DNA from 2 places in the Streptomyces sp. NPDC050211 genome. Region 2 is predicted to be linked to the other one. Evidence: riboswitches for the same ligand, from Rfam matches in the RefSeq annotation. Region 2 holds a riboswitch; the other holds the start of a gene.

The links. A riboswitch is a leader RNA that binds a small molecule or an ion and turns the genes downstream of it on or off. The one in region 2 is predicted to bind cyclic di-AMP.
Positions count from the first base shown of each region.
Region 1: linked by a shared signal. The riboswitch ahead of AB0I98_RS19320 (M23 family metallopeptidase) and the one ahead of AB0I98_RS21725 (M23 family metallopeptidase) in region 2 are both predicted to bind cyclic di-AMP.

Region 1 is NZ_JBFALC010000017.1:25,104-33,250, forward strand. Features, by position in the region: gene AB0I98_RS19305 (GNAT family N-acetyltransferase) at 1-12, opposite strand, end outside; gene AB0I98_RS19310 (HPr family phosphocarrier protein) at 192-473, shown strand; gene AB0I98_RS19315 (GntR family transcriptional regulator) at 589-1,284, opposite strand; gene AB0I98_RS19320 (M23 family metallopeptidase) at 1,473-2,252, opposite strand; cyclic di-AMP (ydaO/yuaA leader) riboswitch at 2,266-2,432, opposite strand; gene AB0I98_RS19325 (pitrilysin family protein) at 2,645-4,033, opposite strand; gene AB0I98_RS19330 (pitrilysin family protein) at 4,030-5,415, opposite strand; gene AB0I98_RS19335 (DNA topoisomerase IV subunit A) at 5,737-8,147, shown strand, end outside.
Region 2 is NZ_JBFALC010000021.1:18,043-26,189, forward strand. Features, by position in the region: gene lhgO (L-2-hydroxyglutarate oxidase) at 1-752, shown strand, start outside; gene trmB (tRNA (guanosine(46)-N7)-methyltransferase TrmB) at 1,206-1,976, shown strand; gene AB0I98_RS21720 (PrsW family intramembrane metalloprotease) at 2,001-3,290, shown strand; gene AB0I98_RS21725 (M23 family metallopeptidase) at 3,566-4,606, opposite strand; cyclic di-AMP (ydaO/yuaA leader) riboswitch at 4,618-4,775, opposite strand; gene AB0I98_RS21730 (DUF87 domain-containing protein) at 5,000-8,128, opposite strand; gene AB0I98_RS21735 (hypothetical protein) at 8,125-8,147, opposite strand, start outside.

The sequences.
Region 1 (8,147 bases), on a different contig from region 2:
CGCGCTCTGCATGGGGCCCAGAGTACGGCTCGCGTACGACAACGGCGCGAGGCAGTCTGTGGAGGACGGAAGTCGGGCCGAGGCCGCGGTCCGACGGCACTTCAAGCACGGGACGCACGAGCGTTCCGGGCTTGCTTCGCGATATGGGAAACTGGTCTAGACAACCCTGAACACCTGAAGGGCAGCATCACATGGCTGAGCGCCGCGTCAACGTCGGCTGGGCCGAGGGTCTCCACGCCCGCCCCGCCTCCATCTTCGTCCGGGCCACCACGGCCTCAGGGGTCCCCGTGACGATCGCCAAGGCCGACGGCAACCCCGTCAACGCGGCCTCCATGCTGGCTGTCCTCGGGCTCGGCGCCCAGGGCGGCGAGGAGATCGTGCTCGCCTCCGACGCCGAGGGCGCGGACATCGCCCTCGACCGGCTGGCGAAGCTGGTCGCCGAGGGGCTCGAGGAGCTTCCCGAGACCGTCTGAGAAGCAGAATTGAAGGGCTCGTCCGAATTACCGGGCGAGCCCTTCGCATTTTCCGATCGCGGGCAGCAGAAATAATCCCCCACGAATTAGCCCCTCTTTGTATACGGCTCTTGTGTTAATGCCGCAGGCTCGTCATGTTTACGGGATGTTGCGAGTTCCTCACACGCTCCGTGCGCTCTCCCGGGACACCGAATCGCAGCCGGTGCACGACCGTCGAGCGCTCCGTGTGCTGCGCCGTGACCGCCCGCGCGCGCTCGCCGTCGCCGCGCGCCACGGCGTCGACGATCGCGCCGTGCTCCGCCCAGGACTCCACGGGGTTGGCCGGCGCCTCCACGGCGTACATCCAGGCGATCTTGTGCCGCAGCTGCGTCAGCATCGAGGTCAGCGCTGGGCTGCCGGAGGCCTGGGCGAGCGTCTCGTGGAACCAGCCGCCCAGGGAGCGCAGATCCTCGCTGTTGCCCCGCCTGGCCCGCTCCTGACCCAGCCTGACCAGGCCGCGCAGCACCTTCAGATGCGCCTCGGTGCGCCGCTGGGCGGCCCGGGAGGCGCCGAGCGGCTCCAGGAGCATGCGCATCTCCAGCAGGTCGGCGGCCTCCTGCTCGGTCGGTTCCGCGACGCACGCGCCCGCGTGCCGCCGGGTCACCACGAACCCCTCGGCTTCCAGCGTGCGCAGGGCCTCGCGGACGGGGACGCGCGAGACGCCGTAGCGGCGCGCCAGGAGTTCTTCGGTGAGTCGGCTGCCACGCTCGTAGACACCGGCGACGATGTCGTCCCGGATCGCCGTGCATACCGAGTGCGCCGGAATACGCATGACCGACCTCCGCTTTAATCCCCGTGAAACGTCGACGATTGACGCGTGTTCAGTGACTCTATGGCAATGAGCCGGAATTTCCGATGGCGGGTCGGAATCCATGGATATTTTTTGGACAGCCGGGGGTATGAAAGGCCGAAAGCCCCGGCTCGGGGAGCCGGGGCCCAGGGTCGCTCAGAGGTCTGTCGTCAGAGGTTCACGCCGTGCGAGCGCAGGTAGGCGACGGGGTCGATGTCGGAGCCGTACTCCGCGGTCGTACGGGCCTCGAAGTGCAGATGCGCCCCGGTGACGTTGCCGGTCGCGCCGGAGAGGCCTATCTGCTGGCCCGGGGTGACGCTCTGGCCCACCGAGACGCCGATGGACGACAGATGGCCGTACTGGGTGTACGTGCCGTCGTTCATCTTGATCACGACCTGGTTGCCGTACGAGCCCTCCCAGCCCGCCTCGACGACGGTGCCGCTGCCGACCGCGTGGACGGAGGTGCCGCTGGCGGCGTGGAAGTCGACGCCGGTGTGGCTGCCGGAGGACCACACGGAGCCGCCGGCGCCGTAGCCGGTGGAGACGTACGAGCCGGTGATCGGCAGGACGTAGCTGTTGAGGCGCTTGCGCTCGGCCTCGCGGGCGGCGCGCTCCTTGGCCTCGCGGGCCTGCTGCGCCCGCTCCGCCGCGGCCTTCTTCTTCGCCTCGGCGGCCTTCTTCTTGGCTTCGGCGGCCTTCTTGGCGGCGGCGGCTTCTTCGGCGGCCTGCTGCTGGGCGGCGGCCTGTTCGGCGATCTGGTCGGCGGCGGCGCTGCTGAGGACCGGGATCAGGCCGGTCGTCTCGGCCGCCGGCTCGGCGGCGAGTGCGGGAGCGGCCAGGGTGCCGATGACGCCGGTGGTGGTGAGGGCCGCGACGCCCGCCGCGCGGGCGGTGGTGCGCTGGATGCGGCTGGGACGGCGGTGCTTCCCGGTGGCGCGGGTGAACGCCATGTAGTGGCTGGTCCTTTCCTTCCTTCTCGCCTACCGGGTTAGCTGACGGGTTCGGAGCAGGAAGGTCTCCTACGGACCCCCTCGCGGCACGCGCGGGCATCCGATTCACCCCAGGGACTACGTTGGTGGGTCCCCGGCTCCCCTGGCTCGCGCCATCTGGGGACTCGGCGATGACTGCCCGGTGCCGCGGGTGCGGCGCAGTGCCTGACGGACAGCCCGGAAGACGCTAAACGGGGCATCTGTCAATCCCCAAACGGATCACGGCTTTTGTAGCGCATGCCACAGGCCAGACAGGCAACCTCTCCCGTAATTCGGGCATAAGGGAGCCCCGGTGACGCTTCCGTCACCGGGGCTCCACGCGCGCGTGCCCGAGAGTTCGCCTCTCCTCGGCTCTACTCGGCGGACACGACCGTGACTTGACCGATGCCGAGGGCCTCCACCGGCTCCTTGATCTGCGCCGCGTCGCCCACGAGCACCGTCACCAGACGGTCCACCGGGAAGGCGCGTACGGCAGCCGCGGTGGCCTCGACGGTGCCGGTCGCGGCGAGCTCCCGGTACAGCGTGGCCTGGTAGTCGTCCGGCAGGTACTGCTCCACCTGGTCGGCCAGTGTGCTGGCCACGGCCGCGGCGGTCTCGTACTTCAGCGGCGCCACACCGACCAGGTTCTGTACGGCGACATCGCGCTCGGCGTCGGTGAGCCCGTCGGCGGCGAGCGTCCGCAGCACCGTCCACAGGTCCTGCAGCGCGGGACCGGTGTTCGGGGTGTCGACGGAGCCGCTGATGGCGAGCATGCCGGCGCCCGAGCCGTCCGGGGCGGACCTGAGGACCTGCCCGAACGCCCGCACTCCGTAGGTGTAGCCCTTCTCCTCGCGCAGGACGCGGTCGAGCCGGGAGGTGAGGGTGCCGCCGAGGCAGTAGGTGCCGAGCACCTGGGCGGGCCACACGCGGTCGTGCCGGTCGACACCGACGCGGCCGATGAGCAGCTGCGTCTGGACGGCGCCGGGGCGGTCCACGATGACGACGCGGCCGGTGTCGTCGGCGGTCACCGGCGGCACCGGCCGCGGCTGCGCGGGCGAGCCGGTCCAGGCGCCGATCGTCTCGCCGAGCAGCACGTCCAGGTCGATGCCTGTGAGGTCGCCGACGACCACGGCGGTGGCCGTGGCGGGACGTACGTGCTTCTCGTAGAAGGCGCGTACGGCCGCGGAGTCGATGTTCTCGACCGTCTCCTCGGTGCCCTGGCGCGGACGCGACATGCGCGAGTCGGCCGGGAACAGCTCCTTGGACAGCTCCTTGGCGGCCCGGCGGGAGGGGTTGGCCAGCTCGTGCGGGATCTCGTCGAGGCGGTTGCGGACGAGCCGTTCGACCTCGCTGTCGGCGAAGGCGGGCGCCCTGAGGGCGTCGGCGAGCAGGCCGAGCGCCTTGGACAGCCGCGAGGCCGGGACCTCCAGGCTGAGCCGGACGCCGGGGTGGTCGGCGTGCGCGTCGAGGGTGGCTCCGCAGCGCTCCAGCTCGGCGGCGAACTCCTCGGCGGAGTACTTGTCGGTGCCCTCGGAGAAGGCCCGCGCCATGATCGTGGCAACACCGTCGAGGCCCGCCGGTTCGGCCTCCAGCGGCGCGTCCAGGAGCACCTCCACGGCGACGACCTGCTGGCCGGGGCGGTGGCAGCGCAGGACCGTGACGCCGTTGTCGAGGATCCCGCGCGCGGGGGCCGGGAACGCCCACGGCCTGGCCTCGCCGGCCCGGGGCTCGGGGTGGAATTCCATAGTGGCGAGCTCGGTCACTTGGCCGCCTCCTCGTTGTCGTCGGTGGCTTCCACGGTCGCCGCGGACTCCAGGTCTTCGGTGGGTTCCTCGACGGTCTCCGTGGGGACGGTCGGCTCGTAGACGAGCACCGCGCGGTTGTCGGGCCGCAGGCGTGCCTTGGCGACCTCCTGGACCTCCTCGGCGGTCACCTCGAGCACCCGCCCGACGGCGGTGAGGGCGAGCTGCGGGTCGCCGAACAGGACGGCGTACCGGCACAGTTCGTCGGCGCGGCCCGCGACCGTGCCGAGCCGGTCCAGCCACTCGCGCTCCAACTGGGCCTGGGCGCGCTCCATCTCCTCGGCCGTGGGGCCCTCCGCGGCGAACCGGGCGAGCTCCTCGTCGATGGCGGTCTCGATGACGGGCACCTCGACGTCACCGGACGTCTTCACGTCCAGCCACCCCAGGGAGGGGGCGCCGGCCAGCCGCAGCAGGCCGAACCCGGCGGCGACGGCCGTACGGTCGCGTCGTACGAGCCGGTTGTAGAGGCGGGAGGACTCACCGCCGCCGAGGACGGTGAGCGCCAGGTCGGCCGCGTCGCACGCGCGCGTGCCGTCGTGCGGCAGCCGGTAGGCGGCCATCAACGCGCGCGCGGGGACCTCTTCCTCGACGATCTCGCGCAGCTGCTCGCCGATGATCTCCGGCAGTTGGCCGTCGCGCGGGGCGGGCTTGCCGTCGTGCGCGGGGATGGAGCCGAAGTACTTCTCGATCCAGGCGAGCGTCTGCTCGGGGTCGATGTCGCCGACCACGGAGAGCACCGCGTTGTTGGGCGCGTAGTACGTCCGGAAGAACGCGCGCGCGTCCTCCAGGGTCGCCGCGTCCAGGTCGGCCATCGAGCCGATCGGGGTGTGGTGGTACGGGTGGCCCTCCGGGTAGGCGAGGGCGGTCAGCTTCTCGAAAGCCGTGCCATAGGGGACGTTGTCGTAGCGCTGCCGGCGCTCGTTCTTCACGACGTCGCGCTGGTTCTCCATGGACTCGTCGTCGAGGGCGGCGAGCAGGGAGCCCATGCGGTCGGCCTCCAGCCAGAGGGCGAGCTCCAGCTGGTGGGTGGGCATGGTCTCGAAGTAGTTGGTGCGCTCGAAGCTGGTGGTGCCGTTCAGCGAGCCGCCGGCGCCCTGCACCTTCTCGAAGTGGCCGTTGCCCTTCACCTGGCCCGAGCCCTGGAACATCAGATGCTCGAAAAGGTGAGCCAGGCCGGTACGGCCCTTGACTTCGTGGCGCGAGCCGACGTCGTACCAGAGGCACACCGCCGCAACCGGGGTCAGGTGGTCCTCGGAGAGCACCACGCGCAGGCCGTTGGCCAGGCGGTGCTCGGTCGCTGTCAGGCCCCCGGTGCCTGCCTGGTCTGTGGCCGTGTGACCCATGGGCATGTACGTCCCTTCGATCGCGGAAACACTCGTCGTAACTGCGGAAATCCCGCCGGTCCTGCCACTGTATGCAAGCGTGCGGAGGGTCGGCGAAGTTCCCGCCCGACGTACGCCCAGAGCGAGATCGCGTAGCCTGCGGACGTGTTGTCCCGCCTGAGGCGGGCGGCACCTGTGAACGCCGGGCGGGACGGCCGACGCCGGGTCCTGGTCCGCGTTGTCAGTGCCGCGGTCCACAATGGTCCGCGTCAGACTCATTCAACGCTTCAGCAAGAGCGCGCCCGTGGGCGAGCGACCAGTAGACAGAGGAGCCAGGCAGCGATGGCCCGCCGCAGCACGAAGACCCCGCCGCCCGACGACTCGTACGAGGAGCGGATCCTCGACATCGACGTCGTGGACGAAATGCAGGGCTCCTTCCTCGAGTACGCGTACTCGGTCATCTACTCCCGAGCCCTGCCGGACGCCCGCGACGGCCTCAAGCCGGTGCACCGCCGCATCGTCTACCAGATGAACGAGATGGGCGTGCGCCCCGACCGCGGCTATGTGAAGTGCGCCCGCGTCGTCGGCGAGGTCATGGGTAAGTTGCATCCGCACGGCGACGCGTCGATCTACGACGCTCTGGTGCGCATGGCCCAGCCCTTCTCGATGCGTGTCCCCCTGGTCGACGGCCATGGCAACTTCGGCTCGCTGGGCAATGACGACCCGCCCGCCGCCATGCGGTACACCGAGTGCCGGATGGCCGAGGCCACGGGCCTGATGACGGAGTCGATCGACGAGGACACCGTCGACTTCACCCCGAACTACGACGGCCAGGAGCGGGAGCCGGTGGCCCTGCCCGCCGCCTTCCCGAACCTCCTGGTCAACGGCGCCTCGGGCATCGCGGTCGGTATGGCAACGAACATGCCGCCGCACAACCTGCGCGAGGTGATCGCGGCCGCCCGCCATCTGATCCGGCACCCCGGCGCCGATCTCGACGCCCTGATGAAGCACGTCCCCGGCCCCGACCTGCCCACCGGCGGCCGGATCGTCGGCCTGTCCGGCATCCGGGACGCCTACGAGACGGGCCGCGGCACCTTCAAGATCCGCGCCACGGTCTCGGTGGAGACGGTCACCGCGCGCCGCAAGGGGCTCGTCATCACCGAGCTGCCCTTCACGGTCGGCCCGGAAAAGGTGATCGCCAAGATCAAGGATCTGGTCGGCTCGAAGAAGCTGCAGGGCATCGCCGACGTCAAGGACCTCACCGACCGTGCGCACGGCCTGCGCCTGGTCATCGAGATCAAGAACGGCTTCGTGCCGGAAGCCGTCCTGGAGCAGCTCTACAAGCTGACGCCGATGGAGGAGTCCTTCGGCATCAACAACGTGGCGCTGGTCGACGGCCAGCCGCTCACGCTGGGCCTGAAGGAACTGCTGGAGGTCTATCTCGACCACCGCTTCAACGTCGTGCGGCGCCGCAGCGAGTTCCGCCGGGGCAAGCGCCGCGACCGGCTGCACCTGGTGGAGGGCCTGCTCACCGCCCTGGTGGACATCGACGAGGTCATCCGCCTCATCCGCTCCAGCGACAACTCCGCGCAGGCCAAGCAGCGCCTGATGGAGCGCTTCTCGCTGAGCGAGATCCAGACGCAGTACATCCTGGACACGCCGCTGCGCCGCCTCACCAAGTACGACCGGATCGAGCTGGAGTCCGAGAAGGACCGCCTGAAGGCGGAGATCGAGGAGCTGACCCGGATCCTGGAGTCGGACGCGGAGCTGCGCAAGCTGGTCTCCGCCGAACTGGCCGCGGTGTCCAAGAAGTTCGGCACCGACCGGCGTACGGTCCTGATGGAGTCCGCGGGCTCCCAGGTCGCCGCCGTTCCGCTCCAGGTGGCGGACGACCCGTGCCGGGTGCTGCTGTCCTCGACGGGTCTGCTGGCCCGTACGGCCAACGGCGACCCGTTCGCGGAGGACGCCGACGCGCGCCGGACCAAGCACGACGTGATCGTCTCGGCGGTACCGGCCACGGCCCGCGGTGAGATCGGCGCGGTCACCTCGTCCGGCCGTCTGCTCCGGATCAACGTCGTCGACCTGCCGCAGCTCCCGGACACGGCGGCGACGCCGAACCTCGCGGGCGGCGCCCCGCTGGCCGAGTTCGTGTCCCTGGAGGACGACGAGACGGTGGTCTGCCTGACCACGCTCGACGAGTCGTCCCCAGGTCTGGCGCTCGGCACCGCGCAGGGCGTGGTCAAGCGGGTGGTCCCCGACTACCCGTCCAACAAGGAGGAGTTGGAGGTCATCACCCTCAAGGAGGGTGACCGGATCGTCGGCGCGGTCGAGCTGCGCACCGGCGAGGAGGACCTGGTCTTCATCACGGATGACGCCCAACTACTGCGCTACCAGGCCTCGCAGGTCCGCCCGCAGGGCCGCGCCGCGGGCGGTATGACGGGCATCAAGCTCACCGAGGGCGCCAAGGTCATCTCGTTCACGGCGGTCGACCCGGCGGCCGACGCGGTGGTCTTCACCGTCGCCGGCTCGCGCGGCACGCTGGACGACTCCGTGCAGACGACGGCCAAGCTGACTCCGTTCGACCAGTACCCGCGCAAGGGCCGCGCCACCGGCGGCGTGCGCTGCCAGCGCTTCCTCAAGGGCGAGGACTGTCTCTCCCTGGCCTGGGCGGGCCCCGTCCCGGCGCGGGCCGCGCAGAAGAACGGCACACCGGCCGACCTCCCGGAGATCGACCCGCGCCGCGACGGCTCGGG
Region 2 (8,147 bases):
TCGTGGGTGTCGCCCGGCTGCTGGCCGAGGCGTCCGGGGCGGAGATCCGGTACGGCGCGGAGGTCGTCCAGGTGGACCGGCGCCCGGCGCTCGGCGTGGCCATACGGACGCGGGACGGGGCGGTCGTACGGGGGCGGGTGCTGGTCAACTGCGCCGGGCTGTACTGCGACGAGGTGGCGCGGCTGACCGGGGACGAGCCGGGGATGCGGATCGTGCCGTTCCGTGGGGAGTACTTCTCGCTGGCGCGGCCCGAGCTGGTGCGGGGGCTGGTGTATCCCGTGCCGGATCCGGCGTTTCCGTTCCTCGGGGTGCATCTCACGCGCGGGATCGACGGGGGTGTGCACATCGGGCCGAATGCGGTGCCCGCGCTGGCCCGTGAGGGGTACGGGTGGGGGACCGTGCGGGTGCGGGAGCTCGGTGGGGTGCTGGCCTGGCCGGGGGTGTGGCGGATGGCTGGGCGGCACTGGCGGTATGGGGCCGGGGAGCTGCGGCGGTCGGTGTCGAAGGAGGCGTTCGCACAGGCCGTGCGGAGGCTGGTGCCGGCGGTGACGCGGGACGATCTGGTGCCGGCTGCGGCGGGGGTGCGGGCGCAGGCGGTGTTGCGGGACGGGACGCTGGTGGATGACTTCATGATCCGGGAGGGGGAGCGGGCGGTACATGTACTGAATGCGCCTTCGCCTGCGGCTACGGCTTCGCTGCCGATCGGGCGGGAGGTGGCTCGGCGGGCGTTGGCTGTGCTGGGTGGGGTGTAGCGGTGCGTGGGTTGCTGCGGGGGGGCTGGGGCGCGCGGAGGGCGTTGGCTGTGCTGGGCGGGGTGCAGCTGTGCGCGGGGTTGCTGCCGGGGGGTGGGTCGCGCAGCCCGGCGCTGGCGGGGTGCCGCCTGCGCCCACCCGTGCCGCCCTAGGCGGCACGAATGCCCGCAGCTTGGCGGGACGGTGCGGCCGCCTGCTGGGTGGGCGCCGCCCTCGCGGCACGAATGCCCGCAGCTTGGTGGCCCGTGCCGCCGCGCCAGGCGGCACGGCGTCCCGCAGCTTGGCGGGACGGCCGCCTGCCGCCTGCTGGGTGGGCGGCGCCGCGCGGCACGCATGCCGCAGCCAAGGCAAGGCGCAGCCAAGGCAAGGCGCAGCCCCGTAAAGCAGCCCAGTAAAATTGACCCCACTGTGTCTGAGACTCACCATGCCCCCGAAGCCGATCACTCAGTCGGCATGTCCATTCGTCACCGCCGTGCCAAGGGGGAGCCGCGGTTTCCCGATGGGCCGAAGGCTGATCCGGCCGGGTCGCATTTTGAGCGGCGGATTCGGAGTTTTCAGCCGCGGCGGAGCAGGGTGACGGCGGGGCAGGCGGATGCGTTGCAGCGGCTGTGGCCCCAGTGGGGGCTGGATATCGACGGGCAGCGGGTCGTCGACCTGACCGAGCTGTTCGGGAACGCGAACCCGGTCGTGCTGGAGATCGGGTTCGGGATGGGGGAGGCGACCGCTCAGATGGCGGCGGCGGACCCCGGGACCAACATCCTCGCCGTCGACGTGCACACCCCCGGCCAGGGCAATCTGCTCAACCTGGCCGACCAGCACGGCCTGTCCAACATCCGCGTGGGCAACGGCGACGCGATCATCCTGCTCCGCGAGATGCTCGCCCCCGACTCCCTCGACGGGCTGCGCGTCTTCTTCCCCGACCCCTGGCCCAAGAAGCGGCACCACAAGCGACGGCTGATCCAGCCGGAGTTCCTCAGCCTCGCCGCGACCCGGCTGAAGCCGGGGGCGACCGTGCACTGTGCGACGGACTGGGAGCCGTACGCCGAACAGATGCTCGAGGTGCTGAGCGCGCATCCGGACTTCGAGAACACGCAGCCCGACGGCGGTTTCGCGCCGCGTCCCGACTTCCGGCCGCTCACCCGTTTCGAGGGCCAGGGGCTGGACAAGGGACATGTCGTGAACGACCTGCTCTTCCGTCGCGTACTGCACGAAGGTCCCCAGTAACCTTCCTTCGTTAGGGTCGAAGCCGTGGCCACCAGCCCCCCGTTCCCCCCACACACCGGTGACGCCGGTGGTGCACGGCGGCACGCGCACTGGTGGCAGAAGCGGTGGGTGCGGTACGGCGCCCTGATCACGCTCCTCGCGCTGTCCGGGCTCGTCATCCTCGCCCTGGTCCGCGAGCAGACCGGCACGGAGGGGTTCCTGGTCGGGCTCGGTCTTTCGGTGTTCCCCGTGCCGCTGCTGATAGCCGCCTTCCGCTGGCTCGACCGGGTCGAACCCGGCCCCTGGCGCAATCTCCTCTTCGCCTTCGCCTGGGGCGCCTGCGCGGCGGCGCTGATAGCGATCGTCGCCAACAGCTTCGCGACCAGATGGATAGCGACGGCGACCGCGGATCCGTCCAGCGCGGACACCCTCGGGGCGACGGTGATAGCGCCGATCGTGGAGGAGTCCGCCAAGGCGGCGGCCGTACTGCTCGTCTTCCTCTTCCGGCGACGCGACTTCACCGGGATCGTCGACGGGGTGGTGATAGCGGGGGTCACCGCGACCGGCTTCGCGTTCACCGAGAACATTCTCTACCTCGGTACGGCCTTCGGGACCGACCAGCTCACCGGTGACCGCGGCATCGCCTCCGTGACCGCGGCGACGTTCTTCGTCCGCATCATCATGTCGCCGTTCGCCCACCCGCTCTTCACCGTCCTCACCGGCATCGGCTTCGGTGTCGCCGCGCTCTCGGCGGACCGGCAGCATGTCCGGCGCGTGCTCGTGCCGTTGTCCGGGCTGCTGCTGGCGATGGGCATGCACGCGATGTGGAACGGCTCGTCGAGCTTCGGCGAGTACGGGTTCTTCGCCGTGTACGCCGTCTTCATGGTGCCCGCGTTCGGGCTGCTGACCTGGCTGGTGATCTGGACTCGGCAGCGGGAGCTGAGGACCGTACGGGCCGAGCTGCCCGCGTATGTCGCCGCGGGCTGGCTGGGGCCGGCCGCGCCCTTTGTGCTCGGGTCGATGCGGGCGCGGCGGCTGGCCCGGGAGTACGCCCGTCGTCACTTCGGCAGGCCGGCGGGGCGGGCGGTGGCGCAGTACGAGGCGTACGCGACGTCGCTGGCGTTTCTGCGGCATCGGGGGCGGCGGGGGCGGGCCGGGGCCGACTTCGTCGTACGGGAGCGGGAGTTGCTGCATGAGCTGTGGCAGCGGCGGGGGGTTGCGGGGCCGGCGCTGGAGCATGCGGCGCGGGTGGCTGCGCCGCCTTTGCCGGTGTACGGGGGGTATGGGAATGCGGTGCCCTACCCGTATCCGGCGTACAACCCGTATCGGACCTAGCCGGCGTTGCGAGTGGCCCGGCGTGGGGGCTGGGCGGGGGTGGGTCGCGCAGCCCGGCGCTGACGGGGTGCCGCCTGCGCCCACCCGTGCCGCCCCAGGCGGCACGAATGCCCGCAGCTGAGCGGGACGGCGGCCCGCAGCTTGACGGCCCACGCCACCGCCTGCCGGGTGGGCACCGCCCCAGGCGGCACGCATGCCCGCAGCTTGGCGGGACGGATGGCCGCAGCTAAGGGGCGACGGCCGACCTGACGCCCCCGCCCCGCAGCTGAGCTACCTCAGGGGTTCAGCCCCTTGCTTCGCAGCCAGGCCATCGGGTCGATGCCGCTGTCGGAGCCGCCGGTGTGGACCTCGAGGTGGAGGTGGGCGCCGGTGACGTTGCCGGTGGCGCCGACGCGGCCGATGACGTCGCCGGTGGCGACCTTCTGGCCGACGCTGACGCTGAGCGAGGACTGGTGGGCGTACCAGAGCTCGGTGCCGTCATCGAGGGTGAGGACGGTCTTGTAGCCGTAGGAGCCGTCCCAGCCGGCCTCGGTGATCGTGCCGCTGTGGATGGCCTTGATGAGCGTGCCCGTGGGGGCGGCGAAGTCGAGGCCGGTGTGGTAGCCGGAGGACCAGAGGGAACCGGCCTGACCGAAGGTCGAGGTGATGGTGTACGAGGAGGTCGGCAGCGCGAACTGCTTGGCCAGCTGGGCGAGCCGCTCGGCCTCCGCCTTGGCCGCGGCCTCCTCCTCCGCCTTCTTCTTCGCGGCGGCGGCCTTGGCCTTGGCCTCCTGCTCCGCCTTGGCGGCCGCTTCGGCGGCCTCCTTCTGCGCGGCGGCCTGCACGGCCTGCGCGGCCTTGCTGTCGACCTGGTCCTGCTGCCGCTCGGCCTGGGCGATGATCCGGGAGCGCAGCGCCTCACCGGCGTCGGCGGCGGACTGCTCGCTTTCCGTGGCGGCCACGCTGACACTGCTGAGCGCGGTCGCGGTGTCCGCCGAGTCCTCGGCGGAGTCGTCCGAGATGATCGAGCCCACGGACGGCAGGTCGGGCAGGGAGATGGACACCGGCGGCTTGCCGGTGTTGGCGCTGGCCATGCCGCCCGCGCCGACGGCGGCTATGACACCGACGCCGAGAACCGTGGAGCTACGGGCGAATGCACCGTTGCGCTGCTTGCTGACGCGGTGCCGGCCGCGTACGGGACGAATGGACTCCTCGGTGGGGTTCCACTCCTCCAGCGGGCCCTCGTCGTCGGTGCGGAAGCCGCTGTACACAAAGGTGTCGGGCTCGCGCTGACTCGGCACGAAGGGGGCCTCGGGGGCAGGCCGGTTGGACGCCACGTAGGCGTACTCCTTTCCTTCCTTCTCGCCTACCGGGTTAGCTGACGGGTTCGGAGCAGGAAGGTCTCCTACGCGCGTATACCTACCGTGCTTCCACGGTGGCATCCGCGCGATTCACCCCAAGGTGGTGGTTCCCCGGTTCCCTTGCGGAATTCGGCGCGTGCGCACGGAGCCGACTCTTGTGACGGCTGGGACGACCGCGCTGCGTTATCGAACGTTAATAGACGCGGGGGCCGGATTCCAAGCGGTTCCGCTTGATCGTTAACGTTTTTGCGCAGGACGTACAGGCCATGACCGGTGAAAATCGGGCGAGTTGACCACGGCGCAGCAGCAACTCGGCAGTCACACCAGTTCTGACGTTGCGTCAGTTGTTACCGGAACTAGACCGTCCACTCACGCCGGGTGACAACGATCAAGCCCGCGGCGGGCGCGCTCGATGATCTCGTCCTCCGTGAGCGGCACATCGTGGTGACTGAGGCAGATCGGCACCTCGATCTTGCTGAATCCGGTCCCCTCGGTCGCGGCGTTGAACGTGCCGCGCTGGAGACCGGCGAGGTTGTCGAGGACCGCGTTCCGCGCCTCCGCCATGGTCTCGACGGCGTTGATCTGAGCGGGCACGGTGAGGCGGCCGATGAACTGGTTCACCGTGTTGCCCAGCGCCTGGTTGTGGATCCCCCTGGGCGTCTGCGAGGCGAGGACCATCCCGAGTCCGTACTTGCGTATCTGACGGATGAGTTCAACGGTGCTTTCGGTACTCGGATTCGCCGCACCGGACGGTACGAAGTTCTGCGCCTCGTCCATCACCAGCAGCCCGCCCAGGGCACGGTCGCCGACCGGGTGCGCCCGGAACCATGAGAACAAGGTCGCCTGGAGGCGGCGGACGAATTGGGCCGGTCCGTCGCCGGACAGGCCGACGAAGCTGATCACCGAGATACGTGCGGTCTTCCCCGGCGACGGGATCAGGAGCATCCCGGGATCGGCGGGTGCGCCGGACTCCCCGAACAGCGGGTCGGTCTCCATCGCTGCTTCGAGCGTGTCCGCCATCTGAACCGCGAAGCGCCTGGTCCTGCTGTTGACGATGTCGGGCGGGGGCTCGGCGAGCAGCTCGACGAAGTCGGCCAAGGTCTTGCCGCCGTCGCGCGCGTACTGTTCGAGGGCGCGTTTGAGGACCCCCAGCTGCTGGGTCGCGCGAGCACTGCTGCCCCGTATGCCGGCATGCGGCGCGAGTGATGTCACGGTCGACCTGACCAGACGCGGGAAGTCGTCCTCGTCGTCAAGGACCGGACCGAAGTCGGGGAGCGGGTAGAAGGAGATCGGGCGTCCACGGTTCAGGCCCGGCGTCCACACCACCACCTCGACATCCGCGAAATAGCGTCGGGCCTCGCGCTCTTGCTCGTCCGCCCAGCGATCCGGCGTGCGCGGCCAGGGGTCGCCGAGCCGTGCGAGGTCGTCGTTCGGATCCAGCACGATCGCCGAGACACCACGCAGGGCACATTGCTCCACGAGTCGCTTGATCAGGACCGTCTTGCCCGATCCCGCCGCCCCCACCACCGCGGTGTGCATCCGGAGCCGTTCCATGGGAACCGCGAACGGACGGCGGCCCCGGACCGTGGTGCCGATGACGATCTCGGTACGAGCCGGCTCGGCGTCCTCCGGCATGTCCGCCGCGTCCGCCCCGGATCCGGTGTCCGTGGCCGTGATGCCGAGTTGCTGCCGCAGATCGGCCAGCACCGGCGCGAAGATCTCTGTGCGGGAGGCGGGGCGTTCCTGCCGCAGCCAGTCGGCCAGGCCTGACGCACGGTCGTCGAGCATGGCCCGGAGAGCGGCCAGGGTCCGGAGATCGGCGGCGCCGATCGGTAACGACACCCCGCCCCGCGCCTCGAAGTCGTCCTTGATCTCCTTGGTCTTGGCACCGCTCGGATACGGCATGTTCCGCAGCAGGATCAGACGGCGGCTCGTCAGATGGGCCGCCAGGCCGGCCTCCACAGCCGCGTTGCGTATCCGGGTCTGGGCGGCGCGAGGGTTGTCCGTGGCGATCGCCCGTAAGGACCAGTGGACTTCGTTTTCGCTGGCCTCGTCGACGACATGACGCAGCCGGGCATGCAGCGCCGCCTTGCGGCCGAAGTCCGTCTCGATGAGGAACCGTGTCTCGTCCACACCGAGTTCCTTGACCAGGCTCCGCAGTCCCGCGCCCAGCAGAGCGGGCATCAGGTCATCCTCGGACGCGGCGTTGAGCGGCCCGAGATCATCGGCCTCGGCACGGAGCTTCTCGAAGGACTCGGTCAAGGCGTCCAGGTTGCCGGCCTTCGCGGGCGTGGGCTGTGCGGCTCCCCTGGGCTCTTCGCCCGTCAAGGAGGTCAGTTCGGAGACTGTGCCGGTCTGCTCACACTCGTCGAGGTGCTTCTCGACGCGCTTGAGCAGCCGCCGTGCCGTGTAACGGTGGGGGGCTTCGGCCAGCGCGGCCGGGCTGATCGGCCAGGTCGGGTAGGGCGGGGTGAACCCCTCGGCCTCGTAGCCTTGGCGAAATCGGCTACTGATGATGGCCGCGGCGGTGGCCTCGTCGGGAATCGCTCCGAGTGTCGGCAGAACCTCGAACCGGTCCAGGGCGGACCGGACCGCCGACCGGGAAATCAGCCCCCAGGTGTCCTGGAGACACGCCACGACCATCAGGGTCCGGCGGGTTTCCTCCCGCAGTTCCATCAAGCCGGCCGCGATGTCGCTGCTCAGCCGCTGCGCGGCCCGGCTCCCCCCGGACGCGGACGACGTCAGCGCGGACGTCTCCGACGCGGACACCAGGTTGTCCAGCTGGTCGAAGGCGAAGACCAGCGGTCCGACGAGGGCGAACAGGCGCGTGAGATCGCGGAGCAGGAGTTGGGCCGGTCGCCGGCGCGGCGACATCCCCCAGGCGGCACGCCGGTCCGGATCGTCGTCGTCAAGTGCGAGGTACGCCTGGCCGATCCCCGCGGAATCGCGTGTGGAGGCGATGAGCGCCAGCGCACGGGCCGTATCGGCGGCCTCGTTGCCGACCTGCCGGTCGATTCTCCGGATGCCTTGAACGAACGCGTCGACATGGGCGCGCGTCAACTCCCGCTCACCGATGATGGCGTTGTGGGTCTCCGTGTCGAGGCCGGCCTGGCGCGAAAGCCCGTCGAGGAGGCGAACCAGCTGCAACTGGTCGCCCTCGTCCTTCCGGTACAGACTGTCGACGAGACTGTTGGTGGCGCCCTCCCAGAAGTCCCGGCCGGTCACGAGCTTGATGTAGAAGAAGAAGCCGCCGCGCTCCTGGATCTCGTGACGGGTCCAGCCGAGCAGATGCGTCTTGCCTGATCCGCGCTCGCCGCACACCACCGCCGCGACCGGCGAATGGGCGCGCTCGACAGCGCTCATCGCCCTTTCCAGCCGCCGGTACACCTCCCGATGAAGGCCGTCGACGTGGTACGGGGTCACCGGCGTCCAGACCTCGTCCTGCGTCGGCGCGGTGCTGATGTGGATGGCCTTCAGGGCCGCGATCTCCCTGTTCACGCCGGCCCGATCCGCAGCA